One region of the Parabacteroides sp. AF48-14 genome, then DNA from elsewhere that is predicted to be linked to it. Evidence: riboswitches for the same ligand, from Rfam matches in the RefSeq annotation. Region 1 holds a riboswitch; each other region holds the start of a gene.
What was found. Region 1 has a riboswitch for cobalamin ahead of DW083_RS01960 (ABC transporter substrate-binding protein). Riboswitches for the same ligand answer to the same signal wherever they lie in the genome.
Positions count from the first base shown of each region.

Region 2: linked by a shared signal. The riboswitch ahead of DW083_RS07820 (carboxypeptidase-like regulatory domain-containing protein) and the one ahead of DW083_RS01960 (ABC transporter substrate-binding protein) in region 1 are both predicted to bind cobalamin.
Region 3: linked by a shared signal. The riboswitch ahead of DW083_RS00165 (ATP-binding protein) and the one ahead of DW083_RS01960 (ABC transporter substrate-binding protein) in region 1 are both predicted to bind cobalamin.

Region 1 covers NZ_QUDI01000002.1:165,460-176,369, reverse strand. The annotation lists gene DW083_RS01980 (DUF4919 domain-containing protein) at 1-70, opposite strand, end outside; gene DW083_RS01975 (GNAT family N-acetyltransferase) at 75-1,145, opposite strand; partial or broken gene DW083_RS01970 (carboxylase) at 1,355-2,940, shown strand; gene DW083_RS01965 (DUF6377 domain-containing protein) at 3,000-4,643, shown strand; gene DW083_RS22205 (hypothetical protein) at 4,801-4,950, shown strand; cobalamin riboswitch at 5,079-5,203, shown strand; gene DW083_RS01960 (ABC transporter substrate-binding protein) at 5,210-6,373, shown strand; gene DW083_RS01955 (iron ABC transporter permease) at 6,383-7,420, shown strand; gene DW083_RS01950 (ABC transporter ATP-binding protein) at 7,420-8,427, shown strand; gene DW083_RS01945 (hypothetical protein) at 8,490-9,164, shown strand; gene cbiD (cobalt-precorrin-5B (C(1))-methyltransferase CbiD) at 9,165-10,910, opposite strand, start outside.
Region 2 covers NZ_QUDI01000013.1:7,851-18,760, forward strand. The annotation lists partial or broken gene DW083_RS07805 (translocation/assembly module TamB domain-containing protein) at 1-487, opposite strand, end outside; gene DW083_RS07810 (inositol monophosphatase family protein) at 628-1,407, shown strand; gene DW083_RS07815 (Ig-like domain-containing protein) at 1,413-2,954, opposite strand; partial or broken gene DW083_RS07820 (carboxypeptidase-like regulatory domain-containing protein) at 2,980-5,413, opposite strand; cobalamin riboswitch at 5,462-5,666, opposite strand; gene DW083_RS07825 (hypothetical protein) at 5,821-6,174, shown strand; gene DW083_RS07830 (TonB-dependent receptor) at 6,255-8,693, shown strand; gene rocF (arginase) at 9,187-10,083, opposite strand; gene rocD (ornithine--oxo-acid transaminase) at 10,090-10,910, opposite strand, start outside.
Region 3 covers NZ_QUDI01000001.1:36,551-47,460, reverse strand. The annotation lists gene DW083_RS00185 (HD family phosphohydrolase) at 1-659, shown strand, start outside; gene DW083_RS00180 (low molecular weight protein-tyrosine-phosphatase) at 648-1,130, opposite strand; gene priA (primosomal protein N') at 1,172-3,649, opposite strand; partial or broken gene DW083_RS00170 (porin family protein) at 3,646-4,232, opposite strand; gene DW083_RS00165 (ATP-binding protein) at 4,322-5,881, opposite strand; cobalamin riboswitch at 6,142-6,339, opposite strand; gene DW083_RS00160 (SusF/SusE family outer membrane protein) at 6,473-7,912, opposite strand; gene DW083_RS00155 (RagB/SusD family nutrient uptake outer membrane protein) at 7,952-9,568, opposite strand; gene DW083_RS00150 (TonB-dependent receptor) at 9,582-10,910, opposite strand, start outside.

The sequences.
Region 1 (10,910 bases):
CATTTTGAGCAAAAGCAGTAAAAGTGTTGGTAATAAAGAATAGTATTACTCCCGTTAAAATTCTTGCCATGACCTTATTGTTTAAAATCGTTTTTCAGTAAACTGTATATATTGATATCCGTATATTCTCCCGACAGCAACAATTCCCCTTCCCGTTCCGTTCCTTCAAGGGTAAATCCTAAGCGTTTGGGGATGGCGTTGCTGGGATGGTTGTCGACAGCACAGCGGATTTGGATGCGATTAATATTTCGCTCATGAAAAGCCCACTGGCAGAGGAAATGGACTGCGTTTGTCACAATTCCTTTACCACGATAGGCGGGGAGCAGCCAATAACCGATTTCGGTGCGGTGATTAGATGGATCGGAGAAATGGAAACCTGCTAATCCGCAGATATCTGTATCATGTTCCAAGATAAATACCGGATCACGTTTTTCATAAGGGGTCGCCAGTATAGGATGCAGAAATTGCTGTTCATCGGCTACGCTCTGAAGACTGTCCACAAACGGGAGCCAAGTGCGAAGATCATCCCGATTCTTGTCGATCGCCTCGAAAATGATGCCGGCATCTTCATAAGTCGCTTCCCGGATTGTGTAGCCGGGAACTCCGATCGGATTGGAATGGGGACGGAGTGTTTTCTCGAAAGCTTTTCGGGCACTGTTGTTCCGGTAATACACTTCGCCACAATAGTTGAAGCCCAGTGAATCGATCAACCGGAGCATATAAGCATTGTCATATTTTGTATCGACACGGAAATTGTAGATCCCTTTCCGACGGCTGACTTCTTCGGCCTGCAACATGAACTGTTTCGCCATGCCTTGCCGTTTCATCTCGTCGGCGATGGCAAGCCGGTGAACGATGAGATACGGCAAATCGTTCGACCATTTATCTTTTATCTGCTCGTACACAGGTTCGCCGTCAAAAGATACGACACCATAAGCTACAACCCGGTTTTCCCGGCAGATCACATATCCGTTTCCGTCCCGGATATCTTGCCGGATATTTTCGATGGACGGGTAATTTTCATCCCATTGCTGGCTGCCGAGCCGGCGCATTTGCGCTTTCGCCTGTTCGATGATTTGCCATATCCGTTCTGTATCTGTTTCTTCTGCTTTACGAAAGATGTTGGGGTTGTCTGAATATTCCATTAAGTCTCTGATTTTTGTTCTTTATGAACATCAAAGATACTCTTATTTTTCTTTTTCTCAATACCTTTTGTCAATATGTTAAAATGAGAAATAGAATTCAGTTTTTATAAACATTTGCTATTCTTAACCCAGTAATCGGAATCAAAACAGTTTAATTTTTGTTATAAAGATAAATTTAAGTCTGAAACGGTCTAAACAATTTATTAGGTATGATACGAAAACTATTGATTCGGGATCTGACTCTTCGGGATGGTCAGCAATCTGCTTTTGCGACGCGGATGTCACAGGAGCAAATAGACAGAGTGCTTCCTTTTTATCGGAAAGCCGGTTTTTATGCGATGGAAGTGTGGGGAGGCGCAGTGCCTGATTCTGTTATGCGTTATTTGGGAGAAGATCCTTGGGAACGGTTGGAGAAAATAAAAGCGGCCGTCGGTAATGCCTCTAAGTTGGCAGCTCTTTCACGTGGGCGTAACTTGTTCGGTTATGATCCTTATCCGGATAAGATAATCAAAGGATTTTGCCGTAATTCCATTGAGTCCGGATTGGATATTATGCGTATATTTGATGCTCTGAATGATGTGGAAAACATCAAGTCGACAGTAAAATATGTAAAGCGTTTTGGAGGGATAGCCGATTGTGCTGTCTGCTACACGATCGATCCGCATCATTCGGCTGTAGAAAGGATCAAGCTGCTTTGCATGGACATGCTCTGCACAAGCCAGTTTTCACGAATGAATATTTCCTCGACAAGGCACTTCAGATGGAGGCTTTAGGGGCAGATATGATTACGATCAAGGATATGAGCGGTCTGCTTCCTCCTGAGAGAAGTGCGGAGATTGTGCGGCTATTTAAAAAACACCTGAAAGTTCCGGTTGATTTCCATACTCACTGTACGCCCGGTTATGGCCTGGCCTCTGTTCTGGCGGCTATCGTCAATGGGGTGGATATTGTTGATACCAATATCTGGTATTTTGCCGGCGGGACGGCAGCTCCGGCTGTTGAACTGGTATATGTGTTCTGTAAGAAAATGGGGATTGAACTGGATATTAATATGGAAGTGATTACGAAAATTAACGCCCATTTGCTGGATATCCGCAAGGAACTGTCTTCTTTCGATATGGCAAAACAATTGCCGAAACCGTTTAATCCGTTGACGGATAAAATTCCGACGGAAGTAGACCGTTTCTTTAATGATGCGATCGAGGCGGCGCGGAAGGATAAAGAGGACGATTTGCTTATATTCTGCCATGCGATAGAAGAATATTTCGGTTTCCCCGAGCCGAATGAATTGGTGAAGAAAGCCCAGATACCGGGAGGGATGTACACGAATATGATCGCCCAATTGAAACAGCTGGGTCAGTTGGATTTATTGGAAAAAGCAATGTCATTGATCCCCCAGGTGCGTATGGATGCCGGTTTGCCGCCTTTGGTGACACCGACCAGCCAAATTATCGCGGCACAAGCTGTTTCATGTGCACAGGACTTGTTGAATGGACGTCCGTTGTATAGCCACCCTTCCAATCAGTTTATTGCCTTAGTCAAAGGGGAATATGGAAAGACGCCTGTTCCTGTCGATCCGGAGTTCCGGTTGATGATTACAGGGTCGAGAGACGAGGTTCCTTATGATCCTTCGGATTATGAGATGCAGGAGAATCCTGTGATAGAAGAAATCGGTGTTCAGTTGGCGGAAAATGAAAAAGAGGTTTTGCTTTTGGAACTTTTCCCGATGATGGCACATCACTTTCTGGCAAAAAAGAAACAGAAACGGGCGCATACTACTTTTCCTCCGGTCTGATGACCGGGGAAAACTTTTTTTGTCTTACATTTGTCTGCCGGATGTAAGCCCGATAGGATATGAGAGAGAGGTGGAGGATAATTTTGTTTTTACTTTTTACTGCAAATATAGCTTTTGCGGACAATAACCTCGACTCAATATTGATCCGTCTGGATCAGACAATCCTCCGGCATGAGATATATAAGAACGCAAGGGAAGCCCGTATCCGTGTCCTGAAGGAAAAAACAGTAAATGCCGCGCCTGTCTCTCCTGCCGCTTATCAGTTGAATGATAGTATTTTCCGGGAGTATAAATCCTATATGTGTGATTCTGCGGTTCATTATCTGAATAAAAACGTCGAGATTGCCCGTAAGCTTCATGACCGTGAACGAGAATATAAAAGTATATTTCTTTTATCTTCATTGCTTGCTACTGCCGGCATGTATCAGGAAGCTGTCGATATGTTGGGAGATATCCGGCGGGAGCAGTTACCCTCCTCCCTTATTCAGGATTATTACGTTTGTAAGGAACATGTTTACAGGGAAATATCGGGGAACTCCCGTGAACCGAAAAGTAAACGCCGTTATGGGGATTTGTCTCTGGCTTATCGCGATTCCTTATTAAGGATACTGCCGGAAGGTGTAGACAAGCGGATTGAGTTGCAGGAACTTGTCTTACGAGCAGACGGACGTATGGAAGATGCTTGCCGGATAAACGATGCCAGGCTGGCAAGAGTGCCTTTCGGCTCTCCGGAGTATGCACTGACCTCTTATCAACGTGCCATGATCTACCGTCAGGAGGGGAATCGGGAGAAAGAGAAACTCTATTTGGCTCTGTCATCTCTGTCAGACGTGCAATCTGCCATCACGGATCATGCTTCTCTGTGGATGCTGGCCGATTTATTGCTCAAGGATGGAGATATAGAACGTGCTTATCACTATATCCGTTTTTCCTGGGATGAGACAAACCGGTTCCGGGCCCGTTCGAGAAGTTGGCAGAGCGCTGATATCCTTTCGCTGATCGACAAGAACTATCAGGCAACGATCGAGAAAAAGAACGGGATGCTGGTGACCTACCTGGCTCTGATCAGCTTGCTGACCTTGTTACTGATATCTGCCGTTATTTATATCTACCGGCAGATGAAACGCCTGGCGGAAGCCCGGAATCATTTGCAGGAAACAAACGGGCAGTTAAAGGTTCTGAACGGGGAGTTGCATCAGATGAACGCACGTTTGCAGTTGGCCAACCGGCAACTTTCCGAATCCAACCAGATTAAAGAGGAATATATCGGACGTTTCATAAAGCTATGTTCTACTTATATCGATAAGCTGGATGGTTACCGCCGTATGGTCAATAAGAAAGTCTGTGCCGGACAGATAGAGGAGCTTGCCAAAATTACCCGTTCTTCTAATGCGCTGAACGCGGAACTGGATGAATTGTATAAGAATTTTGATACGGCATTCCTTCATTTGTTCCCTAACTTTGTGGCGCAGTTTAATGCGCTTTTGCAGGAAGACGAACAGATCGTATTGAAGAGGGATGAGTTGTTGAACACGGAACTCCGTATTTTTGCTTTGATTCGCTTAGGCATTAATGATAGTTCCCAGATTGCAGAATTTCTTCGTTATTCGGTTAACACGATCTACAACTATAGGGCGAAGGTAAAAAACAAAGCCTGTGTTTCCCGGGATGATTTTGAGAATTTGGTGCGTGAAATACATTAATCCTTTCACTGCTAATCCACTTTTTTAGTAATATTGTTTTGAATTATTATGCTGTAATATAGTGTGTTAATATTTTTGTTTGTCCACTTATTTGTTCACTGATCCTGTTTTGTCTTTTCTTTCTGCTTAATTTTGAATCACACAAAAAGTAATACGCATGGAGAAGAACATAGGGGAGTTTCTATCCCGCAAAAGTACGGAGATAATCGCTATAATTGCCTGTATCGGTTTAGTTGTTACTCTGATTCTTGCTGCCGGAACGATTCGAATTGAGCAGGAGAAGGCGTGTATTGTGTCGCATAAATAAAGAAAGTGTTTTTGGTATTCTCTTATATATAAATACCCGGTTTAATGTTTTTAGGGTACGCTGTTTGTGATAATCCCCGAACTTTCTAAAATGAAAGTGGCGGGGATTCTTTTTTTCTTATTACTTTTGCCGTTGAAACAGGTTTCATTATCCTTTTCAGGATAAGGATTAAAAGGGAACCGGGTGGGAATCCCGGACAGACCACGCGTTCCCGTGGGGTAGGATAAGACTTGTCGGCAAGAAATAAAATAAATTGAATATGAAAAAGTGTCTGGTAGGATGTTGCCTGCTTCTGTCGTTATTGGTTGTATCATCGTGCACAACCAATAACAACCGGCAGACTGAAAAGGAAGAAGTAGCCGAACAAAATGCGTATTCTGCTACCGTCCGTATTGTGCCGGAATATGCCCGTGGTTTTAGTGTATCTTACAATGACGGATATGTTTTGTTGGATATTCAGGACCCGCAGAATGAAGAAAGTACGACTTTTCATTATGCACTTGTCAAGAGAGGGACTAAGCCGGCGGGTATCCCTGAATCATATACGGTGATCGAGACGCCTATCCGGAGTGTTATTTGTATGACATCCCTTCAACTATCCAACTTTATTAAAATGGATGCCTTAGATAAAGTTGTGGGAATTACCAGCACGCGGCATTTGTTTAACAAAAAAATGAATGAACGGTTGGAGAGCGGGAAAACTGCCAAGATCGGTATAGAAGGAAATTTCGACAATGAAGTGATCATGAGTATGAATCCGGACTTGATTCTCGTTTCACCTTTTAAGCGGGGTGGATATGAAACTTTGAAAGACGTCGGTATTCCACTGATCCCCCATTTGGGATATAAGGAGATGACGCCGTTAGGACAGGCGGAATGGGTGAAGTTCGTAGGTCTGTTGCTGGGCGAAGAACAGAAGGCGAATGAAACCTTCTCGACCATAGCAACGCGGTATAATGAATTGAAAGCTTTGACGGCGGAAGGAAAGGTAAAGAGACGTCCGGTCGTTCTGAGCGGTGAGATGAGAGGCGGAAACTGGTATGCCGTGGGAGGCGAGAGTTTCCTGGCACAACTCTTTAAAGATGCCGGAGCCGATTATTTCTTGAAGGACGACAAACGATCGGGCGGTGTGATACTCGACTTCGAGACTGTCTATAACCAGGGTGACGAGGCCGACTATTGGCGCATCGTGAACAGCTATCCAGGTACATTCAGCTATAAAGCCCTGCAAGACCAGGACCCGCGCTATGCAGATTTCCGGGCTTTCAAGGAAAAAGGCATCATCTATTGCAATATGAAAGATACTCCTTTTTACGAAAGCATGCCGACTGAGCCGGAAGTTGTATTGGCCGACCTGCTGCATATCTTCCATCCGGACCTGTTGCCCGGCCATACGCCTGTTTATTACGCACTACTAAAATAAGCTACGTTGATGAGACACTCTACTACTTTTCTGATGTTGCTGATCGTGGCGTCTATCCTTGTTTTGATGTTCCTCAATCTGGTGTTGGGATCGGTATCTATTCCGTTGAAGTCTGTCTGGAATATCGTATGCGGAATAGGAGAGGAACCGGTGACCTGGCAGAATATTGTCTGGAAATCCCGTCTTCCGCAAGCCCTGACGGCATTGGTGGCAGGAGCAGGTCTGGCGATAAGCGGTTTGCAGATGCAGACGGTTTTCCGGAATCCGCTGGCTGGACCGTCCGTTTTGGGCATCAGTTCCGGTGCCAGTATGGGGGTTGCCTTTGTGGTGCTGTTAAGCGGAAGCCTGGGTGGTGTGGCGCTTAGCAAATTGGGGTTTATGGGAGAGATTGCCCTTTCTATTGCGGCGGTGATCGGTTCGTTGTCGGTGATGGCGTTGATTGTCTATGTTTCGCAAAAGGTAAAAGGGAATGTGACGTTATTGATTATCGGTGTGATGATCGGATATGTGGCGAATGCGGTGATCGGCGTGCTGAAGTTTTTCAGTGTGGAGGAGGATATCCGTGCTTATGTGATCTGGGGGTTGGGTAGCTTCTCCCGTGTATCGGGTAATCAGATGATGCTGTTTGTCGCAATCATGGCGATTCTTATTCCGTTATCTTTTCTTTTGATAAAGACATTGAACTTGATGTTGTTAGGAGACGGATATGCCCGTAACTTAGGGTTGAATATTAAGCGGGCGCGTTTGTTGGTGATCACTTCGGCCGGCGTGCTGACAGCTATCGTAACGGCTTATTGCGGTCCTATCATCTTTTTAGGGTTGGCGGTTCCGCATCTTTGCCGGGCGATCTTCCAGACATCCGACCACCGGATATTGATGCCTGCCGTATTGTTTGCCGGGGCTGCATTGGCGCTGGTTTGTAACCTGATTGCCCGTATGCCGGGATTCGAGGGAGCTTTGCCGGTCAATTCGGTGACGGCTCTGGTCGGTGCTCCGGTGATTGCTTCCGTACTATTCAGCAAACGTAAGAACGAACTGAACGAATGATGAAACAAGATACAATCCATATAGATAACCTCTCTATCGGCTATCAGTCGAAGAACGATACTAAACTGGTCGCAAGCCATATACAGGCCCGCATCTACAGTGGTGAATTGACGTGCCTGTTAGGAGCGAACGGGGTGGGGAAGTCGACGTTGTTGCGCACTTTATCCGCTTTCCAACCAAAGATAGAAGGGGTAATTTCTGTCTTAGGACGTGATGTCGACAGCTATTCGGATAAAGAACTGAGTACGACTGTCGGCGTCGTGCTGACCGAGAAATGCGATATCCGGAATATGTCCGTGCATGAGCTGGTCGGGATGGGGCGCAGTCCTTATACCGGCTTCTGGGGGCGGTTAAGCAAGGAAGACAAACGGATTGTGGAAGAGTCTATCGCCTTGGTAAAAATAGAAAACCTCACCTCCCGGATGGTACATACCTTGTCTGATGGAGAGCGGCAGAAGGTGATGATCGCGAAAGCGCTTGCCCAGGAAACGCCTGTAATCTTTCTGGATGAACCGACTGCCTTCCTTGACTTCCCGAGCAAGGTGGAAATCATGCAACTTCTTCATCGCTTGACAAGAAGCACGAACAAGACGATCTTCCTGTCTACGCACGACCTGGAACTGGCCTTACAGATTGCTGATAAAATCTGGCTGATGGATAAGGCTAACGGTATTACGACCGGAACCCCCGAAGACTTGGCTTTAAGCGGTCACTTGAGCGGTTTCTTTGCCCGCAAGGGGATTGTGTTCGACACCGAGACCGGCCTGTTCCGCATCGATAACCAATATTTAACAGAAATACGCCTGAACGGACACGGGCAGAAATACGCAATGGTTCGCAAAGCCCTCCAACGAAACGGCATACGTGCCGACCGTCGTGTGGAATCGTCCGCTTGGATAGAGACGACGGGAGAAACCTCTACATTTATTGTTCATTTGCCTGACGAACAAGTCCGCAATGCCGGGACTATAGAGGAGCTCTTACAGATTATATCTACCCATCTTTAACAAACTTCCCTTTCCGTTTGTTATCAGTAGACAGATTGTCAAACGCTGAAAAACTAAACGATATGAAAAGGTATTTTCTTTATGTTTCCCTGCTGTTTGCGGGTGTGCTTACCTCTTGCGGGGATGATGCTCCGAGCGAGATTGATCCGTCAGTCCCTTTCTACCAGAATCTGGGTGTCGAATACAATATTACGCAGAATCATACGCATATAGGTGCAAACTTCAACAAGTATAACAGCGAAGGTGTGAGCCTGAGGCTGCCGGATAAAGACATCCTGTTCAACGGGAAGGAACCGGATTTCTTAGGACAGGGTACTTATATGTATATGCTCTCGGAACCCGGACTGGATTCGGTTACCTTTACTTTCACCCGTTGGAAAGGCCAGGTGTACACGAATAAGGTCTCTATCGAAGATGTCGATCCGATAGCCATTCCCGAATCATTTACGACTATCAAGGGAAGCGGAAGTACGGTTATCACTTGGGAAGGCAATCCGATCGGGAAAGACGAATATGTTCAGGCGCATCTCACCTATAGCGGAGGCGTTTATGACCTCAACAATACGCAGGAGGGCGCGACCTCTATCACGCTGAACTTTACAAACCCGACCTCGGCTGCTAATGGAACGCTATATCTGAGCCGTGTCAGGAAATTACCTTTGCAGGAAAGCAATGGCGACGCCGGTGGAAAGATCGATGTCTCATACGTGCAAAATAAAGATGTTGTGTTCGAGTGATTACATCCGGTAAGGTATTTCCCCATTTTCCGAGATCAATAAGATAGACAGTTTTCCATCCGGTAGCAGGGGGGCACAATGTTCTTGGCATTTCCGCAGCAGAAGCGGGAAGAAACGTGCTTGCCCGGCCGGATCGAACAGCTCCCATAGCTTACGAGCCAGGGTCAGGGAATCTATCCGAATGATTGTTTCGGGGGTACATCCGGCTTGTGCGGCGAGTACCTTCAGGAAGGATTTGTTCATGACGACCTTCTTGCTATGCGTGTCCAATGCCCCTTCCGCCAGTTTGACGGCTTTGCCGATCATGATGCCTATGATTACTTCTTTGAAGTGCAGTTCGGAAGCAATCTTCAATGTCTCGCCGATGAAATTCCCATAGTGGATGAACATTTGCGGGGGAAGTTCCCTGTCAAGTTTGCCTGTCAGGTCCGCTTTCAGGAAGCGTTCGCTTTTAGCGCCGGAGTTGATGACCAGGCGGGAACAGCCTATTGCTTTGGCTACCTCTGCCTCTTTGCGGATGGAAGCGATAAAAGCCTCGTTGGAGAAAGGGCGGACGATACCCGAAGTACCGATGATGGAGATTCCGCCAATGATCCCTAATTTAGGGTTGAAGGTTCGGGAGGCCAATGCCTGCCCTCCGGGGACGGATATTGTGACGATTACTTCTTTAGTCTGGCCGGCCAGGCCGTTTTCCTGTAACACTTTGGTTAGCTCTTCTGTCATTAGCCGGCGTGGAGTAGCATTGATCGCAGGGCCGCCGATTTCGAGTCCCAGGCCCGGAAGGGTAACTGTGCCGACCCCTTCACCGCCTCTGAACAGGATAGAAGGGGTATGGCCTTTCCCGGCAAAGCTTGAGTCCGCTTTTACCAGTTCGATACGTGCTATGATGGAACAGCCGTTTGTCACGTCCGGATCGTCACCCGAATCCTTAATGACAGTGCATTGTGCCGCCTTATCCTCCCATTCGGTCGAGGCTACCGGAAGCGTGATGCATTCGCCCGACGGCAGTGTAATCCGGCTGTCCGGCTGCTCTTCTCCCGTCAGCAATGCCAGCAATGCCGCTTTGGCTGCAGCAGTGGCACAAGCCCCGGTTGTAAAGCCACTGCGGAGTGGGAAGAAGTCCGGCGCCAGCCGTTCAATAGCCTTCCGCAATCCTTCTACGCCTTGTACAAAGGTGAATGTCTCAGGTAGGGCAGGCCGTTGGATGACATAAACGGGAATCCCGCAGGCTTGTGCCGCTTCCACTTTTTCGTTGAAATAACCGCTTTCCCCACTTTCTTTCGTTAGGATCGCATCCGGGCGGAGCTGTTCGAATAATCGTTTTTCATCTTCTCCCTCTTTAAAAAAGACAAGCCGTTCGCGGGGGAAACCGCTTGCATCGGCCAGTGAGAGTGACTCTTCCCGGTTCAGGATACGGAACCGGCAGGGCGTCTTTTCCCAATAAGGACGCAGCTTGGCGATCGTCTTTACACCTGTCAGCGCCAGCAGGTCACGGATACCGTCGGCACGGAGGCGGTCGATGGCGTCTGCATAGTCCACACACCATATCAGCCGTCCGTCCCGTGCGGGATATTGCCTTTCGAGACGGACAACCGGGATTTGCAGTCTGGAAGAAACTTTGGCAAGTGTCCAGTGCAACTGGATGGCGAAAGGATGGGCGACGTCTATCAGTAATGAGATTTGTTTCTCACGGCAGAACTCCGTCATCTCTTCTTCCTGCATACCGCCCGTGATTCGGATGGCATG
Region 2 (10,910 bases), on a different contig from region 1:
TTGTCGTATCGTTCATCATCAAGGTGATGGCCGTGTCCGAAAGGTCTATTTTATTCAGTCTCGCCGTTTCTTTGCCGAGGTCGATGCGGTCGGCTTTTGCGTAGAGTTTGCCTAATACACCTTTGATCTCCATTCCTTCGATCAGTTTGCCGCTGTTCACTTTCACACCCCGCAGGTCGATGGCATCCACCAACACTTCTTTCTTCAACAGGGGCATCGGGCGGATATTGACCTGAAAGCTTTCCAACAATAATAACGTATCGGGCGGAGCCACTACCTGCACATCCCGTACAGTCAGGTTCAACGGGAAGGAAAGGCGTATCTGTCCGATACCTATATCCATACCGGTAGCTTCGCCGGCATATTTGGTAGCTAACCGCACAGCGAAATTCTGAAAAGGAGGTATATATAAAAGAACGGAAATCAGTATGACCAATACAACTGGTATTAAACATACGATTCCTATCCGTTTCATCCAGCGTCTCATGTATCTTTCTTGTGTGTTTTCGTTATATTCATAACGGTTAAAAGGGATGTTTTGTTTGACATTCCGTTAACAAAAATAGGAGAAAAATAAAGGAAAACCAATAAACGTCTTACATTTGTCCCGGAATAAAACATAAAGTCATGTTGAATCTGGAAAATCTTTGTACGGAAGTACAGCAAATAGCCCGCACGGCCGGCGCTTTCCTGCGGGATGAGCGGCGTAAATTCGATCGCGGGCGGGTGGAAGAAAAGAGTGCGCATAACTACGTCTCGTATGTGGATAAAGAATCGGAACGCCGGCTGATCGAACAGCTCTCCGCCCTGCTACCCGGCTCCGGTTTTATTGCAGAAGAAGGCACGGGCAGCCTCGCCGGCGAAGAATACTGCTGGTTGGTCGACCCGCTGGACGGGACCTCCAATTATATTCATAATATCGCTCCCTATTGCGTCAGCATCGCTTTACGCAATAGGGAGGAACTATTACTGGGTGTCGTCTATGAAGTCTGCCGCGACGAATGTTTCTACGCCTGGAAAGGAAGCAAAGCTTATCTCAATGGCGAAGAAATCCATGTGAGCGACATCGCCGTGCTCGACAAAGCGTTCATCGCCCTCGGCTTTCCCTACGACTCGGACCGTTACCGCCCGGTCGCCCTTAAACTGGTAGACAGGCTATACGGCTTTGCCGGCGGGACCCGCTTGATGGGAGCTGCCGCCGCAGAACTCTGCTATGTCGCCTGCGGCCGTTTTGAAGCGCGCATCGAAGCCTACCTCGGCCCTTGGGATGTCGCTGCGGGCGGTCTGATCCTCATGCAAGCCGGCGGTAAACTGACCGACTTCTCTGGCGGCGACACTTGGCCTTCCGCCGAACAAGTCGTGGCAAGCAACGGGGCGATACATGAGACGATCCTCGGATTATTGTAACCGGATCAATCGTTTTCGATCACACGGATCATGTCGAAGTAAAATTCGCCGGCCACTTCCGCACCTTTCTCTACGGTTCCGGTCTTGGTGTCGTAGATGTAGATGACGGCATTGGTGTCAGCTTCCGTATTTACACCAAAGTATGCCTTATCGTTGAAGAGAACAGAACGCTGTGAGAAACGACCGCCGCTGTATGCCAGTTCTTTGCCGTTATAACTCAGGCGTGTCCTTTCGCCTGTGGCAAGGTCGATAATGCTGTAATAATGGCTGTAGCTATCAATTGCCGTGCCGGATGCATCGTTTCGTGCATAAGCAAGAGCCTTACCGTTACCCAGGTACTGGAGGGTGAGCAGTTTGCCGTCTGCATTCGGGTATCCTTCGTAAGTGGGGTCGAAATCTGTCTCGCCGTTATTGATACGCAAGAGGTGTCCTTCTTCGATATCATTTTTATCGCTGAACGCGGCAAGGTAGAGGTTGCCGTTTTCGTCATACATAACGCAGTTTTGCATCAGCTCTCCGTAGGCACTTCCGGCCATTTCCTGTACAAGCGAGTTACGTTTATTGCTTTCTACAGCCAACGTAGAGGGATCGAGAACGGCTGTGTAGAAAGCGGTTGTCGTCTTACCGCTCTTGCCCGAAAGGCCGTTTTTACCAAAATAGAAGTAGTAGAGCTTTCCTGCCTTTTCATTATAAGTCAAGATGCCCGATGTGGTGAACTTCTTTGTCACTTCACCTTCTACTTCGGATTCCGGCAGCAGGATATCTAATGTACCTTCTTCGATAATCGACATATTACCGGCGTTCAGCTTTGTCCAGAGGACTTTGCTTGCATCGCCATTGGCAGCCATGATAACGAGCGTATTGTCATCGATCCAAGCGTGAGTATAAGAACGTACCTTATAGGTATTTGTCTTGAACGGGACTTTGGCTGTCTCCACGACCTTATTTTCCTTAATCTGATACTTCACGAAAGCATCGTTGCTTGAAGGAATCTGGTAGTAATATTTACCCCTCGAGATGCTTTCCATAGAATAGTCTCCCAGTTCGGTCCCTTCCCCTTTGACGGTGATGGTTCCCATATCGGCTGTCAGTTTGCTGATGCTGTTGACGATTGTTGTGTTCTTGCTGCTCATGCCGCCATGTTTCCCGACTGTGAGGAAGAGGTCGAAATGGTATTTGCTTTCGTCGAAGGCAGGTGCATCGCTTGTCACTGTAACATCACAGGTGGCCGTAAAACTTCCGTCATCCGTCTTTACAGTGATCGTTGCCGTTCCTTCGGCAACAGCTGTGACAACGCCTTTGTCTACTGTTGCGACGCTTTCAGCCGAACTGCTCCATGTAACGGTTGTATTACTTGCATCTCCCGGAACGATGGTTGCCGTCAGTGTCCCGGTCGTTCCTGTTTTCAGTGCTAACGTAGTAGGGCTTACGGTTATACCGGTTACCGGAACGTCTTTTACTTCGTCATCATCATCTGAACAAGCCGTGAAACCAAAAGTGATCAAGGCTGTCATGAAGGCCAGTAATGCGAATTTGAACTTCTTCATTTTTCTTGTTTTTAAATATGGATAATTAATTAATGAATACTCTGAATTTGGCAAAGAAAGCGCGTCCCGGCTTTTGCAGCTTATAGTTGTCGTAGGCCGTTTCGTCGAGAAAATTGTCACATTCCAATGCAATGTTGTAGCGGTCGTGCATCCATGAATACGTGACATTGGCATTGCAGATGTGTTGCGAAGGGATGCGGGCCTTGGTATCGCGGTTTCCATAGGCTTCCCAGGTCAGGAAATACCAATGCACCCACTGAAGCGTACAACCTAAACGCAGCTTGCTGTCCTTTTGCAGGAGATTGCGGAAAGTATAGCTCGCCTCCGCACTGCCGAACAGCCAGGGGCGGTTGGGGACATGGTTCTTATAGGTGGCGGATGGTTTTCCGTCTTCTTTAAACTCTTGCTGGTCGCGTGCATCCTGATAGCTGACGTTGGCCATGAGTTGCAGCCGCCCGTCCCAGTCATAGCGCACTTCGCCTTCCACGCCCTTGATATGGACGGCGGGATCGTTGACATACTGCATCATGCCTTCCTTTTCGATAACGGAGGTTTGTATGTAGTTGTCTACATAGCGCAGGAAACCGTTTGCTTCGTAATAAACGGTATGCCTGTCGGCCGGACGCCAGGTGCCGAAGACGGCGAGGTTGGCGTTGTTGCTTTTCTCCGGTTCGAGCGCAACGTTGGCATAAATGGTGGTTCCGTTGCCTAACAGTTCACGGGCGATGGGCAGACGCACACTATGCTCGTATGAAACCTTTACGGCCAACGGTTCGAAGACATATAACGCAGTCCGGTTCCGTATCCGAAATAGTTCTTGGTGGTGGAACCTTGCACCTTGTTCGAGCCTGTCACGGTGGACTGGTCGGCCTGCCGGATATTGGGATGATTCACATAGTCTTTGGCGAAGAATACGTTCTGCATCTTCCCGTCGAAAAACGACTGGCTGTAGGTCAGGCCGATAATGTGTTTGGTCACAGCATCGTTCGACGGGACGAAGCTCTGGTCCAAATCGTCATAGCGGTCATTCCCGGTGCGGCTCAGGTGGTAGTTCAGGTTGAAACTGTGATGTCCGTTCAGGCGGTAATCCAAATTGGCACGCGCGATGGTCAGCGGACGTTTGTAATGACGCATGGAGGGTTCGCCGCCACGGATCTCGTTGCGTTGGCTCACGATGTAGCCTCCGTCCCAATAATATTTGCGATAGGCCGTATCGACGGTGATGGAATGGTCCCATGTGTGCGACAAGGTTGCCTTCAGTGTCATACCTTCCGTGAGAAAGTTATATTTGCCGTAGCGCGCCGACACGTTCCAGGCATCCGAATTACGCTCTGCCATACCGTAGACTTTAGTCTGTACGGACCCGGTCTGCAACTCTTTATCAGTTTTGGAGTAGGAGGCGGAGACAAAGAACTCGTCTGCCCACGACTTATTGACAATTCCAGCTTCTATCTGCGTCAATAACGAGAAATAGCCGTCGTGGAAACGTTTAGGGTTGCCGGTGATGAACCGGTCGCCTGTTTCATCACGCATCTCCACGTCCTTCATTCGGTAGTCGTTCTTCGAATAGTTAACGCCGACGGTAGGGCGCACGATCAATCCCGTATGCCGCTCCACAAACTGCGCGTTCAAGTCGGCGCGGTGCGTATGGAAAGAACCGATGCTGTAAGAAGCATCCAAAAAGTTCGTCTTTTCCGCCTTGGTGATGATATTGACAGCGCCACCCAATGCGTCCGTTCCCAACGAGGCCGGCACCACCCCTTTATAAATTTCCACCCGGTCGACCAGGTTGACAGGCAGGTTGGCAAGCGTCACGTCATTCCCTTTGCTGTCCAACGGGACGCCGTCGATGAAGTAGCGGACGGAATTGCCGGACAATCCGTTGATGGAAAGGTCGAAGTCCGAACCTACACCGCCCTCTTCGCGCACTTTGATACCTGCAGCCCGGTTCACCAGGTTGTTGAGGTTGTTCAGCGAGTTGACGATCGGTTTAATGTCGAGTGCGTTCACTGCGAAAGCGCCTTCTTTCAGTTGTTGCGTCTTTGTCTTCCCGTAAACTTCGATGGTGTTGAGGTCGACAGCACTTTCTTTTAATGTGAAGTCAAGCGTCCGGTTCGCCTGTACATTAAGAGTTGTCCGGATTGTTTCGTAGCCGACAGACGAGATAACGAGTGTCTGCTTGCCGCGTGTGACTTTCAGCAAGTAACGGCCTTTATCGTCGGAATAAGTACCGTTTGTCGTATTTTCGACTGCGATTGTGACCAGTGGCAGTGATGTTCCTTGTGTGTCTGTCACTTTTCCCGACAAAGTGATTTTGTTTTGTGCCGAAACGAATGGCGGCAGACAGAGAAACAGGAATAAAATGTGTACAAAGACTTTCATGTAGCCCCTTGTTATAGTGATTCATGACTTGCCCAGGGGAGAATGCACACAAAGAGAACGATTTCTTTACGCAGGATAAAGACTGATCAGGCTCGATGTTTTGCTGCTTTATTTCCCGAAAGCATTAAAACTATATCTGTATTGGCAGGTCTTCTGACTTGTTCCGTCTTTGAATGCCTTCCCAGCGATTTCTCGCCAGTGGCTATAGCGTATTCAAAGATTTGGAAGGAACTTACAGCAGCGGGTCTGTTCAGGATTTGCACCTGATTCCCTTTTCATCACGCTCCCGTAGCGGTTGGGAGCTGTGAAACCAAAACTGCGGCAAAGGTACGAAAAAAGTCTGTTCTTGCAAGAAGGCGGGGTTAAAACGGAAATATGTTGTAAGAATGAAGTGTAATATACCTACAAATAGGGATTGTATATCATCGCTTAATATACGAACTTTGCAACCTGAATAGTTGTTATATCGTATAGTTGGCGATACATGGATAAATTAAGGACATATTTGAGGATTGCGCTTCCGGTACTTTTCATTTCGTACTTGGGGTGTCTGATCGCTTTTACCCACGTCCATATTGTGAACGGGGTAACGATTGTCCATTCCCATCCCTATCAAAAAAATGACGACGGAACTCCCAAGGAAGAACATAATTATGCCGAGTTCCAGTTATTGCACCAGCTTTCGACTATTCAGATCAGCGGGGCAGCCTTTGCCCACGTGCTGATTGCGGCTCTTCTGACCGCCTATTGTATTCTTACCAACCGCCCGGTCTATCCGGCTCACCTCCGCCCTGTCTTAGGGAAGGTTTCGTTGAGGGCGCCGCCTTTTGTCTTTTAAATTATAATTTGTCTGTTACTTTTGGCTTGATCCAAAAGTAACCATAACTATTACTACAAATCATTTTAAAAGACAATTCAATGAATAAAATTATTATACTTTTCCTATGCCTTTGCTGTGCCGTTTCGGCAGCGATGGCAGACAACAGCTATGCGATTGATAAAGAAGTGATGAACCCGACAGATGCCAATATTTTCGGGCACGTGGTCGATAAGTCGACCGGTGAACATATGCCGGGAATCACGATCATATTGAAAGGAACGACCATCGGCACGGCAACCGATGATTCCGGACATTATATGTTGAAAAACCTGCCGGAAGGCGAATTTACAGTCGAGGTTTCCTTTATCGGCTTCAAGACGGTAACAAAGAAAGTGAAGACACAAAAAGGCAAAACACAGGAATTGAACTTCGAACTCGAAGAGGACCTGATCTCGCTGGAAGGCGTGGTCGTTTCGGCAAACAGGAACGAGACGAAACGCCGCCTCGCCCCCACCTTGGTCAAGGTGCTCAGCCCGACCATGTTCGAAAAGACGAACTCCACGACATTGGCACAAGGGCTGGTCTTCCAACCGGGCGTACGTGTTGAAAACGATTGCCAAAATTGCGGTTACTCGCAGGTTCGTATCAACGGTATGGAAGGGAAGTACACACAGATACTGATCGACTCCCGTCCGATCTTTTCCGCTTTGGCAGGCGTGTACGGGCTGGAACAGATTCCGGCGAATATGATCGAGCGCGTCGAAGTGATACGTGGAGGCGGTTCCGCCTTGTTCGGCTCATCCGCCATTGCCGGTACGATCAATATTATCACAAAGGAACCGATCCGCAACTCCGGTACTTTCGGACATACGATCTCCAATATGGACGGTTCCGGGGCTTATGACAATAACACGACGCTCAACCTGTCGTGGGTCTCTTCCGACAACAAAATGGGTGCTTACATATACGGGCAAAACCGCTATCGTTCGGCTTGGGATTCGAATGGGGACGGCTTCTCCGAACTGCCTAAGTTGAAGAACCAGACAATCGGGTTCAACGGTTTCTATAAAACCAGCGCCTATTCCAAGCTCAATCTGGAATATCATCACATGGAAGAATTCCGCCGGGGCGGCAGCGGTATGGATTTGCCGCCGCACATCGCTGAAGATGCCGGCCTGAACGGGACAGGTGAAGCCGGCCTTGTCGAACAACTGCAACATTCCATCAATACGGGAAGCCTGAAGTATAACATCTTCACTCCGAACCAGAAACACAACATCAGCCTGTACGCTTCCGGGCAACACATCCACCGCGACAGCTATTACAGCGCCTACGGCCGGACAACGGATTTCACCGGTGTACTGGGCGCTCAATATATCTATAGCTTCGATAAATGCCTGTTCATGCCGGCCGATCTGACCGGGGGTATCGAGTTCAGCCATGACGATCTGGACGACCGTGCGACCGATATGCAGAAATACCGTGATGCCGCTCTGGCTGAAGACCCGACGGCAACGGGACAGCACCTGCAGGAACTGATCGATAAATATACGCCGGCGCCCTTACACCAGATCATCAATATCTGGAGTGCTTATGCACAGAACGAATGGAAGAACGAAAAGTGGAGTTTCCTGATCGGAGGACGTATCGATAAGAACAGCATCATGGATAAAGCCATCTTCAGCCCGCGCGCCAATGTGCGTTATAATCCGACACACGACATAAACCTGCGGTTGAGCTATGCCGAAGGATTCCGCGCCCCGCAGGCTTTCGATGAAGACCTGCATATCAGCAACGTCGGGGGCGACCGCGTTTCCATTGTCCGCTCTCCGAACCTGAAGGAAGAGCGTTCGCGGAGTGTGAACGGCTCAGTGGATTGGTATCATTTCTTCGGGGACTTCCAGTTGAACCTTTTATTTGAAGGCTTTTACACCAAACTGAGTGATCCTTTTGTCCTTTCCGCCCCGGTGGAGGCAGACAACGGATCACTGGTGCAGACCCGCACTAACGGTTCGGGCGCCAAAGTCTATGGAGGGACTCTGGAAGGTAAGATCGCCTACCAGAACAAGGCGCAGCTACAAGCCGGTATCACGGTTCAACGCAGCCTGTACGACAATCCGGAAGAGTGGAGTGCCGACAAAGCGCATCTGACGGATGCCGAACGCAACAGTGACAAGATTCTGCGTACCCCCAATTTGTATGGTTATTTTACAGCTTCCTATACACCGGTAAAACCCTTTACGATTGCCCTGAACGGGAATTACACCGGACGGATGTATGTGCCCCACCTGCTGTCGCAGGTAGACGGGAGGGCAGATGTTTTGGTAAAGAGTCCGGATTTCTTTGAATTGGGTGCCAAACTGAGTTACGACTTCAAACTGACCGCTAACATGACCTTACAGTTAAATGCCGGCGTACAGAATATGTTCAATTCCTATCAAAGCGATTTCGACAGGGGAGCGACACGTGATTCCGGCTATATTTACGGCCCGGGAAGTCCGCGTACTTACTATGCCGGTGCCCGATTCAGTTTTTGACAGATACGAAACAAACAGACCTCGTAGGGGCGGTTCGCGAACCGCCCTCCGTGTCAACAAGTGCAGTACTTCATGGAGCTATAGTGCCGTAAAGGAATGAATAACCCGGCAGATAGAATGAACGATGCGGGATGTGTGCCCCCTCCGTACCTACCCGCTATTCATGTCACAGCCGTGAAACAAAAGAAATCCAATTGTAACATAGAAGGAAGCCAGTTGTGACATGAAAGGAATACAGCCGTAACATGCAATAGAAGACCGATGTTTACCCGTTATTGATTCACTTTTTGCCAGAACTGAACCTGTTTGCATTATCATGGAACACGGATAACACCGATAAAACGGATGACCGCAGATTTGTTTTTTAATAAATAGATCTGTGATCATCTGCCCAATCCGTGTTATCTGTGTTCCATGACAATATTATGGTTCACTATTTCTTATAAGTGTATGGCCTCTTCCAAAGCGATGCCTACCCTTTTTTAGAAATCCCCTACAGCCTGGAGGTTATGTAATCGATGATATCCAGACAGAGTGCCGTCGTCTGGTCATTCACATCGAGTTCGGGATTCAGTTCGACCAGGTCCATCGACTTGATCAGGTTGGTGGAGAGCATATGTTCGACGAAGTCTTTAAACTCGTCCGGCATCAGCCCCTCGCAGACACGTGTGCCCGTGCCGGGAGCAAAGCGGGGATCGATACTGTCCACGTCGATACTGAAATGGACATTGCGTATCTTCCGTTCCTTCAGCTTCCGCTTGATATCTTCGGCGACAAAACCGATGCCTTTCAGGTGGATCGTGTCCATTGTATAGACACTCAACTGCTCGCGCTCGATCAACTCCTGTTCGCCTTCGTCCAGACTGCGGGTACCGACCAGAAAGACGTTCTGCGGATTCACCTTATTGCCGGGAGCATAGACATTCACCAGTTCTTCGCTACCCATCCCCATCAATGCACTGAGCGGCATCCCGTGGATATTGCCGCTCGGAGACGTCTCGCTCGTATTGATATCGCCGTGTGCATCCAGCCAGATGATACCGAAATCGTCGAAACACTTCCCCACTCCGGAAGCGCTGCCTAATCCTAACGAATGGTCGCCGCCGATCACCAGCGGGAAAGCGCCGCCACGCAAGGTGTCATAAACCAGCTCCGCCAGATTATTGTTGACCTCGACAATCGCGTCCAGATATTTCATACTCTGCCCGCGAGCAAACTTATCCGCTTCCGAAACGGACGGGACATACAGATTGCCCAGATCAAAAGCCCGGTGGCCGTTCTTCCGGATCAAAGCCATCAGCCCCCGTTCGCGCAAGTGGTTCGGGGCACGCTCCACTCCCTCGCGGTCGCACCCTAAATTCAGGGGAACTCCTATCACATTTATCTTCATAGGCAATCAGAATTGTGCAAATGTATCTTTTATAATGCCGACAGCCTCCATCATCTGCTCGCGTGTAATCACCAACGGTGGCGTGAAACGGATGATATGGTCGTGCGTCGGCTTGGCAATCAACCCGTTTTCTTTCAGGGCAAGACAGATATCCCAGGCGACCTTGCCTCCGCGCGGTTCGGTCACGACGGCATTCAGCAGCCCCTTGCCCCTCACCTGTTTGATCATCGGGTTGTCGATCCTTTCCATCTCGCTACGGAAAAGGGCACCCATCTCGAATGCGTTTTCCGAAAGATGCTCTTCACGCACCACTTCGAGGGCCGCTATCGCCACACGCGCAGCCAAAGGATTGCCGCCATAGGTGGAACCATGTTCACCCGGAGCGATTGTCAACATGATCTCATCGTTGGCAAAGACTGCCGACACGGGCGTAACGCCGCCCGACAAGGCTTTACCCAAAATCAAAATATCGGGATGAACGGCCTCATAATCACAGGCAAGCAACTTACCCGTCCGTCCGATGCCGGTCTGGATCTCATCGGCGATAAAGAGTACATGATGTTGCCGGCACAGCTCATAGCAAGCACGCAGATATCCGTCGTCGGGAACAACCACACCGGCCTCTCCCTGTATTGGTTCCAGCAGGAAGCCGACCACGTCGGGGTCTTTCAATGCCTCTTCCAACTCTGCCACATTATTATATTGTACTTTGATAAAACCGGGCGTATAGGGTCCGAAGTCTGCGTACGAACTGGGGTCCGTACTCATGGATATGATCGTGATGGTACGTCCGTGGAAGTTCTCGCTGCAAACGATAATCTTAGCCC
Region 3 (10,910 bases), on a different contig from region 1:
TGAAAAAGCTGTCGGAGACATCACCCGGGACTTTCCAGCATTCCCTGCAAGTCTCCATCCTTGCATCGGAGGCTGCGGCTGCCATCGGAGCCAACGCACAGCTTGTCCGTACGGGAGCGATGTATCATGACATCGGGAAAATGGCAAACCCGGCCTTTTTCACCGAAAACCAGAGCAGTGTCAATCCGCACAGCCAGCTCAGTTTCGACCAAAGCGCCAAAATCATCATCAACCATGTGAATGACGGCGTGAAATTTGCCGAAAAGGCTATGCTGCCGAAAGCAATCACCGACTTCATCCGTACCCATCACGGACGCGGAAAAGCCAAATACTTCTATAACTCCTTCAAGAACCAGTATCCCGACCGCGAGATCGACGAAGAAACCTTCACCTATCCCGGCCCGAACCCGTTCTCGAAAGAAACAGCCGTTCTTATGATGGCCGACTCCGTCGAAGCAGCCTCCCGCAGCCTGAAAGAACACACCGAAGAAAACATCCGGGGGTTGGTCGACAAAATCATCGACGGTCAGATAGCCGACGGCTTGATGAAAAACGCCCCGCTGACTTTCAAAGATGTGGAAACCGTCAAGAACGTATTCGTAGAGAAACTAAAGATCATGTACCATACGCGGATCAGCTATCCGGACCTAAAGAAGTGAGATTTCCTCGAGCAGCCCTCCACAGGCATCCTCCAGCAAATCGAGGACCAGCTCGAAACCTTCCGCGCCGCTGTAGTAAGGATCGGGGACATAGTCATACAGCTTATTACGGGAGTATTCCGTCATTTGATGTATCTTGGCAACCGATTCCAGATCCGGAGCTTTCCGTTTCAGGTCGTCTATGTTCCGATTGTCCATGCCGATGATCAGGTCGAAATCGAAAAAGTCTTCCGTACGCACCGGGCGGGAAATGGAATCCAGCTTATATCCCCGGCGGGCAGCATGCGCACGCATACGCGGGTCTGCCTGTTCTCCTTCATGATACCCGATTATCCCGGCCGAGTCCACCTTGATCCGGTCACTCAATCCAGCATCCTGCACCAGCTTTTTCATCACTGCCTCCGCTGACGGAGAACGACAAATATTGCCTAAACAGACAAACAAAATCTTATATTCTTTTTTCTTTTCCATAATTCATCATCTATTAAGCAGAGACGCACAACCGTGCGTCTCTACGCCGGATCCACGTCGTAATGCACAATCAATTGCTTGAATGGCAGGTAACGTTGCATCTCCGCATGCACGGCTTCCAGAATCTCGCGGACCGGAGCGATCGCGGCGGCTATTTCTATTTTCAAAACGATCTTTCGGATATGAAGCGTCTGCACTCGTGTAATGGGCGGGGTAACCGGCCCCAAGACGCGTTCACCCAAACGGCGGCGCAGGTTGTCGGCATATAAAACAGACAATTCCTGCAAGATCGAGTCATTGCGGCTACGCAACACAATCACGATCAGCCGGTAATAAGGCGGATAGCGAAACATACTGCGCTCACCCAATTGCAGGCGAGCCATCTCCTTATAAGCAAAACGCTCCACCATCCGGATCAACGGATGATCCGGCCCGGACGTTTGCAAGATTACTGTTCCGCGTTTATCCCGCCGGCCGGCACGTCCGCTGACCTGCACCATCAACTGGAAAGCCCGTTCATGGGCACGGAAATCCGGGAAGTTCATCAGGCTGTCGGCATTCAGGATACCGACCACGCTTACATTTCCGAAATCCAGTCCTTTCGACAACATCTGGGTTCCAATCAGTATCTGCGTCTTTCCCTTCTCGAAATCGGCGATTATCCGTTCATAAGCCGTACGGGTACGCGCCGTGTCGAAGTCCAGGCGTTCCACTTTGGCTGCGGGGAAAAGCGTGGCTATCTCCTCTTCCACCATTTCCGTTCCGAAACCCATCGTCCGCAATTCCGGAATTTCGCACATTGGACACTGGTGGGGCAACTGGATCTTATACCCGCAATAATGGCAAACCAGTTCGTTACGGAACTTATGGTACGTCAGGCTGACATCGCAGTTTACGCAATGGGGCACCCAACCACAACTCTTACACTCGATCACCGGAGCAAAACCACGCCGGTTCTGGAACAAAATCGCCTGTTCTCCCCGTTCCAACGCCGTATTGATCTTTTCGACCAATATCGGAGAGAAAAGCGTATCTTTCATAATCTTCTTACGCCGCAGTTCCTTAATATCGACCGGCAGTATCTCCGGCATCAGGCAATCGCCATAGCGGGTGGTAAGCTCGACCAAGCCATATTTGCCGGTAGTCGCATTAAAATAGGAATCGATAGACGGAGTGGCAGAACCCAAAAGAGTCTTCGCCCCATGCATGCCGGCCAATACGATCGCAGCATTGCGGGCATGATAGCGCGGAGCCGGATCTTGCTGCTTATAGGTATTCTCGTGTTCCTCATCCACAACAATCAGTCCCAAATCCTTAAACGGCAGAAATAGCGAAGAACGGACACCTAAGACCAGCATCGGCCCATCCGTATGCAGCAGGCGGTTCCAGACTTCCACCCGCTCGTTATCGGAAAACTTGGAATGATAGACCAGCAACTTATCGCCAAACAACTTGGCTAACCGTTCGGTAATCTGCGTAGTAATGGCAATTTCGGGAAGCAGATATAAGACCTGGCGGCCCATCTTCAGCACCTCGTCTATCAGGCGGATATAAATCTCCGTCTTTCCGCTGGATGTCACGCCATGCAGCAGGCAAACATCTTTCGTGCCGAACACATCGTGTATCTCCCCGTAAGCCTTTTCTTGTGCCGGACTGAGCGGACTGGGTGTCCGCAAACGGCAGACCGGCACCTGAAGGCGGCCTACCTCCTTCTCGTAGCTTTCCAAAACGCCCCGCTTCAACAAACCGTCCAACGTAGCCGGTGAGCAATGGCTGTTTTCGAGCAACTCTTTTTTCGATAGTTCCCGCGTCAGAGCCGGATTAAGCGCATGGCTTAAATCCAGAAAACAAACCAACAGTAGCTCCTGTTTCTTCGCCCGCTTAAGCTCATCAAACACAGATTGTAGAGACGCACGGCCATGCGTCTCTACCTCCTTATAGGCTTCGGAAAGACGGATGAAAGTCTGCATCTTCGGCGCAAAACCACGTTTCAGTTCCTCACTGACTTCGACTGCACCTTTCGCCATCAGGGAGGCGACAACAGGCACAACATTACGGAGCCCGGTTTTCTTTTCCAGTTCGGACACCGTCAGTTTCAGGACTCCCGCAAAGGCATCCAGCACCACCTGTTCGTTCGGGCGCAACGGCCCATCCGCTTCAAAGGCTTCATTATAAGTGACAGCCGTCTCGCTTTCCAGTTTCAACCCGGAAGGTAAGGCGGCCTTATAAACATCTCCTAACTTACAAAGATAATAAGACGCAATCCATTTCCAGAAACGAAGTTGCGGCCGGCGAAGCACGGGAGTGGCATCTAAAAGCGCATAAATCTCCTTTGTCTCGTATTGGCTGTCCGGCTTACGCTCATGCACATCCATCACGATAGCCGTATAGTAGCGCTTCTTTCCGAAATGGACAATCACCCGGCAACCCGGTATGACCGCCTGTTCCAGATCGGCCGGAATACTATAGGTATAGCTATTCTCTAACGGAAGGGGTAATATGACATCTGCGTATTTCAAAACAAGATCGCCGCCGTAATCGACCATCCGCGGTTCTTACCGTTCAAATCAAGTTTGGATGCGCTATAATCTTCCGTCAATCCCAAGGCATAATTGAAACCGACCTGCAAATGCTTGATCAGCTCCACTCCGCCACCCAGATTCAAACCGGCATTAAAGTTCTTCGCCTTTAACTGGTTACCAACCGAACCGGGGATATCCCAAAACTTATCACCACCCACACGGAAACCCACATACGGTCCGGCAGCCAGATATCCTTTTATAATCGGGAGACCAAACTTCCATTTCAAGTTGACTGGTACATCTATATAATCGTTTTTAAGGTCTTTTTCTCCCTTCGCCCCGATTCCCTTCTGCGAATAAAGGATAGCCACATCAAAACCGACACCCATCACCGGAGCCATCACTTCCATCATCGGACCGATATAAAGCCTGTCACATTGTCTTTCCCGACTATTTTCTCATTGAAATGCACGGACGAGATATTCAAACCTCCCTTTATACCGAACTTAATCTGGGATTTCGCAGGCACAGCAACCAATGTCATCACGGCCAGCAACATAAACCCTACAATCTTTTTCATACTCTTTCTTTATTTAATTAATACCGATTACAAATAAACGCACTTTTCCAGTAATAAACAAATCTCGCTTGCAAACAGTTTATTCAGTATTATTCAACCAACCACTTTTCGATATTGCGTGTCTGCGCGCTGAAATTGATGCCGATACGGAACAATTTGCGCGGGTCGGAAGCAAACGGAAGAGCGTAACCTTTGTCATCGATTTGTTGCAATGCTTCTTCGGCCGTACCGTTGAGTTTGAACTCCATGACGTAGATGAAACGCTCGGTTTGCAGGATCAGGTCTATACGGCCTTCCGACGTATGGTATTCTGCCTTCACATAGAAGCCCAGCAGCTTAAAGACAATAAAGAGTACATTCTGATAATGCAGTTCCAGGTTGCGAACCAACTCGTAAGGGGTGTCGGCAAAGAAACTTTGCAGGCGGCGTAAAAAGGCTTCGTAATTGCCGTCGTAGACTTCCCGAGCAAACTTTTTGATCTCGAAAGTTGTGTCGACCGGACTTACCGGGGTGTAATAAGGCAGGAGATATTTAATAAATCCTTCTTCCACCTCCTTATTTGGGAAACCTAAACGGTAGAGACCGAATGTCTTGTCGTATCCTTTGATCGTCAGGTAACCGCTTTGATAGATAACCGGTATGGGGTTCTTCGAGATAGCATCGATACTGTTCAAGACATCGGCATCCGTCTCGGTATGCGCCATCCGGTAGAGGTCGTAGTTCGTGTTTTGCAATAACTTCACCAGATAGGTGGGCGTGCCGGTTTCAAACCAGTAATTATCAAATTTCCGGTATTTGAATGTATTAAGCAGGCTGAACGGATTGTAGATACCAGGAGAGTTCTCGACGAAGTGATAACCGTCAAAACTGGTTTTCAACTCCGTGCAAGTCTCTTCGTATGCCATATCAAGCGCAGAAGCCAATACATGAACGTCACCGTCAAAATCACGATGCAATTCATCTTCACTAATACCGCAAATGGAAACATAAGGTCTTCTCATCGAAAGATCATCCAGATTGTTCAGATCACTGAACACGCTCACTTTGCCGAACTTGGTCACACCGGTGAGGAAAGCAAACTGGATATACCGGTCCATGCTCTTCATCACCCCGTAGAACGCTTTCAGGGTATTGCGGTATTCGTTTTGCAACTCGTCATTATCGATGGCCTGTAGCATCGGTTTGTCGTATTCGTCTATCAGGATGACCACCCGCATACCGGTCTTCTCCGAAGCACGCTCGATCACGTACGAGAAGCGCTCTTCCGGGCTACGGTCCTTTTTCTCGTCGCCATACAACAACTCCCACCTTTCTAAATGCTGATTGAGTATGGCGGTCAAATCCTCGGGAGAAACATATTTCTTGGCGTTCAAATCCAGATGTAACACCGGATAGGTCAGCCAGTCTTTTTCAAGTTTTTCGATAGCCAGCCCTTCAAATAGTTCTTTCTTTCCCTTGAAGTAGGCTTCGAACGTGGAAATAAGCAGGCTTTTGCCGAAACGACGCGGACGGCTCAGAAAGTAGTAGCTACCTGTCTTCACCAATTGATACACCAAGTCGGTTTTATCAACATACAGGTAGCCTTCTTTTCTGATCTTCTCAAAATTCTGTATCCCGATGGGGTACTTCCTGATAAATGTCGTTTCCATATATCCTCTGTTTTAAAAGTATGAATACAAATCTACGGAAAAACCTTCGATTTTCATGCAAGTCAAATCAAAATCATTTAAATGGCGATAAAAGGAAAGCATGAACCAATAGCGGAGCTCATCCCGCATATTGATCCATGCTTCTTTTCCTAATTATTATGGCAAAATAATTAAAAACAATACAATGGAGGCTACGGGAACGGGTAAAGAATATGCAAGCAGAAATGCTCTGATGTTCTCTTCCGGCCTTTCCTCGAAGCCGTCGAAAAAAAATGCGTTGCAGGTCTTCTGACTTGCTTCCGGTATGAGCGCCTTCCCAACTTTCGTCAGTGGCAAAAAGAATTGCCCAATCCGTTTATGAAGCTTACAGCAGCGGGACTGTTCGGGATTTACACCCGATTCCCTTTTAATCCTTTTCCGCAGAGTGCGAAGCAGGAACAATGCATGCGACAAATATAGGGATATTTTCCATAAATATCTCATCTTCGCCTAAAAAAAGCTGAACGCGTCTTTTTCTAACGAAAAAAGAGTCTGACATACGGTTGTTGGCCGCACATCAGACTCTCTTTAACAATCAGGGGTGAAAACCTTTTACTGGATCACGCCTGTTCCATCGGTGAAGTCGAGTACCGCTTTCTGTCCGGCTTTGACAGGCACAGCAGGCTGGTCGCCTCCATTGCCGCGATATTCGATCTTTCCTTCGTAAATATTAAATTCGGCACGCCACCAATCAGACAAACCCGGATGTTTGATACACATGCGCAGGTTGCCATCAGCCGCAAATGCAGGAGATGTGATCTTCTTGGCGGCATTATCAACCGTAAACTTGCTTGCCTCATCGTAATCCCACGTACCGCCGTTGACATCGCCGAACAGATAAATATTCACGTCTGTCACAGAAACGGTATTGTCTTCCAGGTTGACATAGATCAGATAATAGCCCGGAGTCGTCACGTTGATGTTGTTTCCGCCTTTGGTATATTCTCCTATAGCATCGGCGTTCTCTTCGGCAATACCGAAGTCACCGCCCCAACCTAACTTAACCGTAAACTTGAAGCCGCCGGGATTTAGATAGGCGATCTTCCAGAATGAACTTGGCGTTCCGTTGACCGGAATGCATTCTTCCGCATCTGTTTCGGGCGTCCATCCCTGGAAAGCATCCCCGACAATAAACAGATTTTCGGGATAAGCCGGCGGAACGATCGGCTCACCGGTCAGGACATAACGGGCGCTGAACTGCCCGGCACGGATATCATATTTCATATACACGCTGAATTGTCCTCCGATATTCGTAACCAGGTTGGCACCTCCCGTTTCCATGCTACTGAAACCTTCGGTCAGGACATTATCCGTTCCTTCCTTCGTTCCTGTGACATCGGTGAATATCTTCACTTTGCTGGCCGCATCGTATGGGATTTCATACCCCCAGTTACCGCTATAACGGAATTTAAACTCACCGGCGTTCAGCGTCGTCGACATCTCCCACTCTACCGTCGTGCTGGTCGCATCGAACTTCGGAGCGTTGAAAGGAGTCTCCTTATCCCATGCGCCTTCTGTGGCGGCACCGATAATACCCCAGCTCACCGGCAGGATCGACACCTGGTTCAGACTGGTATTAACGATTATATTATACAACCCGTCGGATGCGACTGTAAAAGCCGGACCTCCGGCAGACAGGTTACAGATGGAGATTACATCGGGAACTTCCTCGACGACTTCCCCTTTACCATAATGCACCGGCTCTTCTCCGACCGCTTTACATACGGAGATATTAAACTCACCACCGGCTTTCAACCAGGTATAAATACCGATTATCTCCGGCTTCGTTTCAGACAGACCGTCACCAAGATCCAGCTTGACAGGCTTCAAGGCTGACGTAGAAGCTTCACCGCTGAATATGGTGGCACTACCGACCACATACGTACCGGGTTGCGCCTCTTCGATAATGGTCCAGTTATCGTTATCCTTACAACTTGTCACCGCCAGCAACAGGAGGATAAACATGGATATATAGTTGCATATCTTTTTCATATCATTGTCCTTTTATATGAATCTGTTTATAGTTGTTTATCAATATCCTTTATTCTGTGAAAGGTTTTTATTCAGCAAGACTACATCATGCGGAATAGGGAATACGGTACAATAGGGTTGTGTCGCCGGACGGCCGTCCACCGCATCGCAGAACTTGCCGAACCTGACAAGATCCTGGCGGCGTACACCTTCCCAGGAAAGCTCGCGGGCACGTTCGTCCAACAGGTCGTTGAGAGTCGCTTTGGAGAGTGCATCGGCACCTACACGTCCGCGCACTTCATTGATTTCATTGTCACCGCTTTCCCCTTTACGCATTTTAGCCTCAGCCTTCATCAACAGGACATCGGCATACCGGTATAATACGAAATCGACACTTTGCAATTTGCCTGCCGACTGGGAGGCGGGATCGATCTCATACTTTTTCCAGCGTGCACCGGCCGTTTTTTCATCGGCTATACCCGAAACATCGACGGCTACGGCGTCCGGCTTATATTCCAGTTCGTTATCACCATCCATGACCGGAGCTCCGTCCGGTCCGGTTACTTTACCTGTATAGAAACACAATTCCAGGCGGGGATCATTCTTGCTTTTTCTGAAAGAAGCTAATAATTCCTTAGAAGCAGAAGCTCCGTTCCAACCGTCGATCGAATAAGCTTTACCGTGTGCATAATGGACAGTACGGATGATATAATAGAATTGGGCACTATACTTAGCCGGATCCATCGGGATTGTGAAAATATTTTCTACAGACTTCTCGTTCCCCACACTGAAGTTGGATGAGTAAGTGGAAGAAAGCTGATATCCCAAATTGGAAATAGAATCACAATAAGCGATTGCAGCATCCCAGCAAAGAACCTTCTGGCCGTTCATTTCAAAATCCGTACTTCCGTTAGGAGCACCGCCGTTGTCCGTCCAGTCATCATCCGAATAGACCTGCGCATTCAAGGCTAACTTAGCCAATAGGAAGAAAGCCACCGGACGTGTCATACGACCATAATACTCACCTTCTTTCGTACTGTTTGCCGTATTCAGATAAGGCAAAGCCTCCTGTAATTCCTTCCGGACAAAATTGTACACTTCGCTTCTTTCGGATTGTTTGACATCCGAAATCTGTACATCCGACTTTTCGACCAGAGGTACACGGCCGAAGCAATCCAGCAATTGGTAGTAGTATAATGCACGGATCGCCTGTACTTCCGCTTTGTAAACGGGAAGATAGATATTCTCGGGATCCGCTTCCATCAGGCTGTTCAATTTGTCGATAGACTGGTTGCTCAGACCGATCACTTTATAAAGATAATCCCAGACGCTTTTGAAAGGAGCTTCAGACTTATCCCAAGTATGCAGATACAACCGTTGCCATAATTTCCCGTCTTCCCAGTCACCACCACGAGTCGGAAGCAAGGCTTCGTCGTTCGTAAATGTCTGGATGTCGTACAAACCACGGTCTGTCCCGGCCAGTCCTTCCCCACCGCCGGTCGCACCGATCTGGGTATAAAGATTGGCAACTGTATTGAGGTAAATCAATTCCGGGCTTTTGTAAGCCTCTTCTTCCGGCATCTGGTCTTTCGGGTTTTCTTCCAAGAAAGAGCTACAGGAAGGAAGAGCGAATGTGGCGGCTGCAAGCAGGCAGCTATATATTATATTCTTTTTCATGTTTTTATGCTAATTAGAAGGTTATATTTAATCCGAGAGAATAGGTCCGCGTCAACGGATAGAAGCGTTTGTCATCGACACCCATATCACTACCAACAACGGTATTGTTGATCATCGGCGATAAACCTGAATAGTTCGTGAATGTATGCACGTTATTGACAGAGGCCGTCAACCGTATGTTCTTAATGACTTTGTCGATTTTCTTTACATTGAAGTTATAGCCCAATGTGATGTAATCGATATTCACATAATCACCTTTTTCCAGCCAATAGTCAGTGACCGTGTTGTCCTTGATGTTCATGGAAGGAGCATCCGGCAAAACGTTGTATGTCGGGAAGGTATTCATGTTCATATAAGTCAGAGAGGTTCCGTTATAGATCTTATGTCCGAACGCTCCGCTCATCTGTACCTGCAAGTCAAAGCGTTTATAACGCATGCTGATATTGGCACCCATGAACACTTTAGGAGTTGCCTGTCCTGCCACGTAGCGGTCGTTACCGTCATTGATATCGACAGTACCGTTCTTGTCGAGGTCTTCAACCTGGTACGTGTAGCTACCTAAACCGTCATTCACCAGACCTCTTGAATGAGGCAGATAGAATACACCTACAGGCTGTCCTACCATCTGGTAGATAACTCCCGTATTACCACCGATAAAACCGGCGCCATTGATACTACCCAGACGCATATATTCGGAAGTAGACAATTCCTGGCCCATATAAGTTCCGCTCAATGATTTCAGTTCATTCTTCTGATAAGAGACGTTGGCACTGATCTTCAGGTCGAAATCTTTGGTCTGTACCGGTGTGCCGCTTAAAGCTATTTCCACACCGTTGTTCTGCATTTCCCCTAAGTTTGCCAAGAGCTTGTTGTAGAGGAACGGAGGGACCGGAACGGCATATTCGTACAGAAGATCTGTCGTTCTGGAATTGTAATAATCGACAGAACCGGAGATCCGGCTTTCCAACAGGCTGAAGTCAACACCTACGTCGAACATCTTCTTGGTTTCCCATTTCAGGTCCGGGTTTGCGTTACGGGCATACCCGTAAGTAACGGTCTGCTGACCGTTGACAGTCGTGATACCCGTAGGTTGCATCAGGGACAATGAGTTGTAAGGAGATATGGCATCCTGGTTACCGGTCAGACCGTAGCCGGCTCTGATTTTGATGTTCGTAATCTGTTCGATATCCTTCAGGAATGCTTCGTTGCTGATTACCCATGCCGCAGAAGCGGAAGGGAAGAAGCCCCACTTGTTGTTTTCTCCCAATTTGGAAGAACCGTCGGTACGCAGGTTGACCGTTGCGATATAACGGTCGTCAAACATATAGTTAAGACGGGCCAT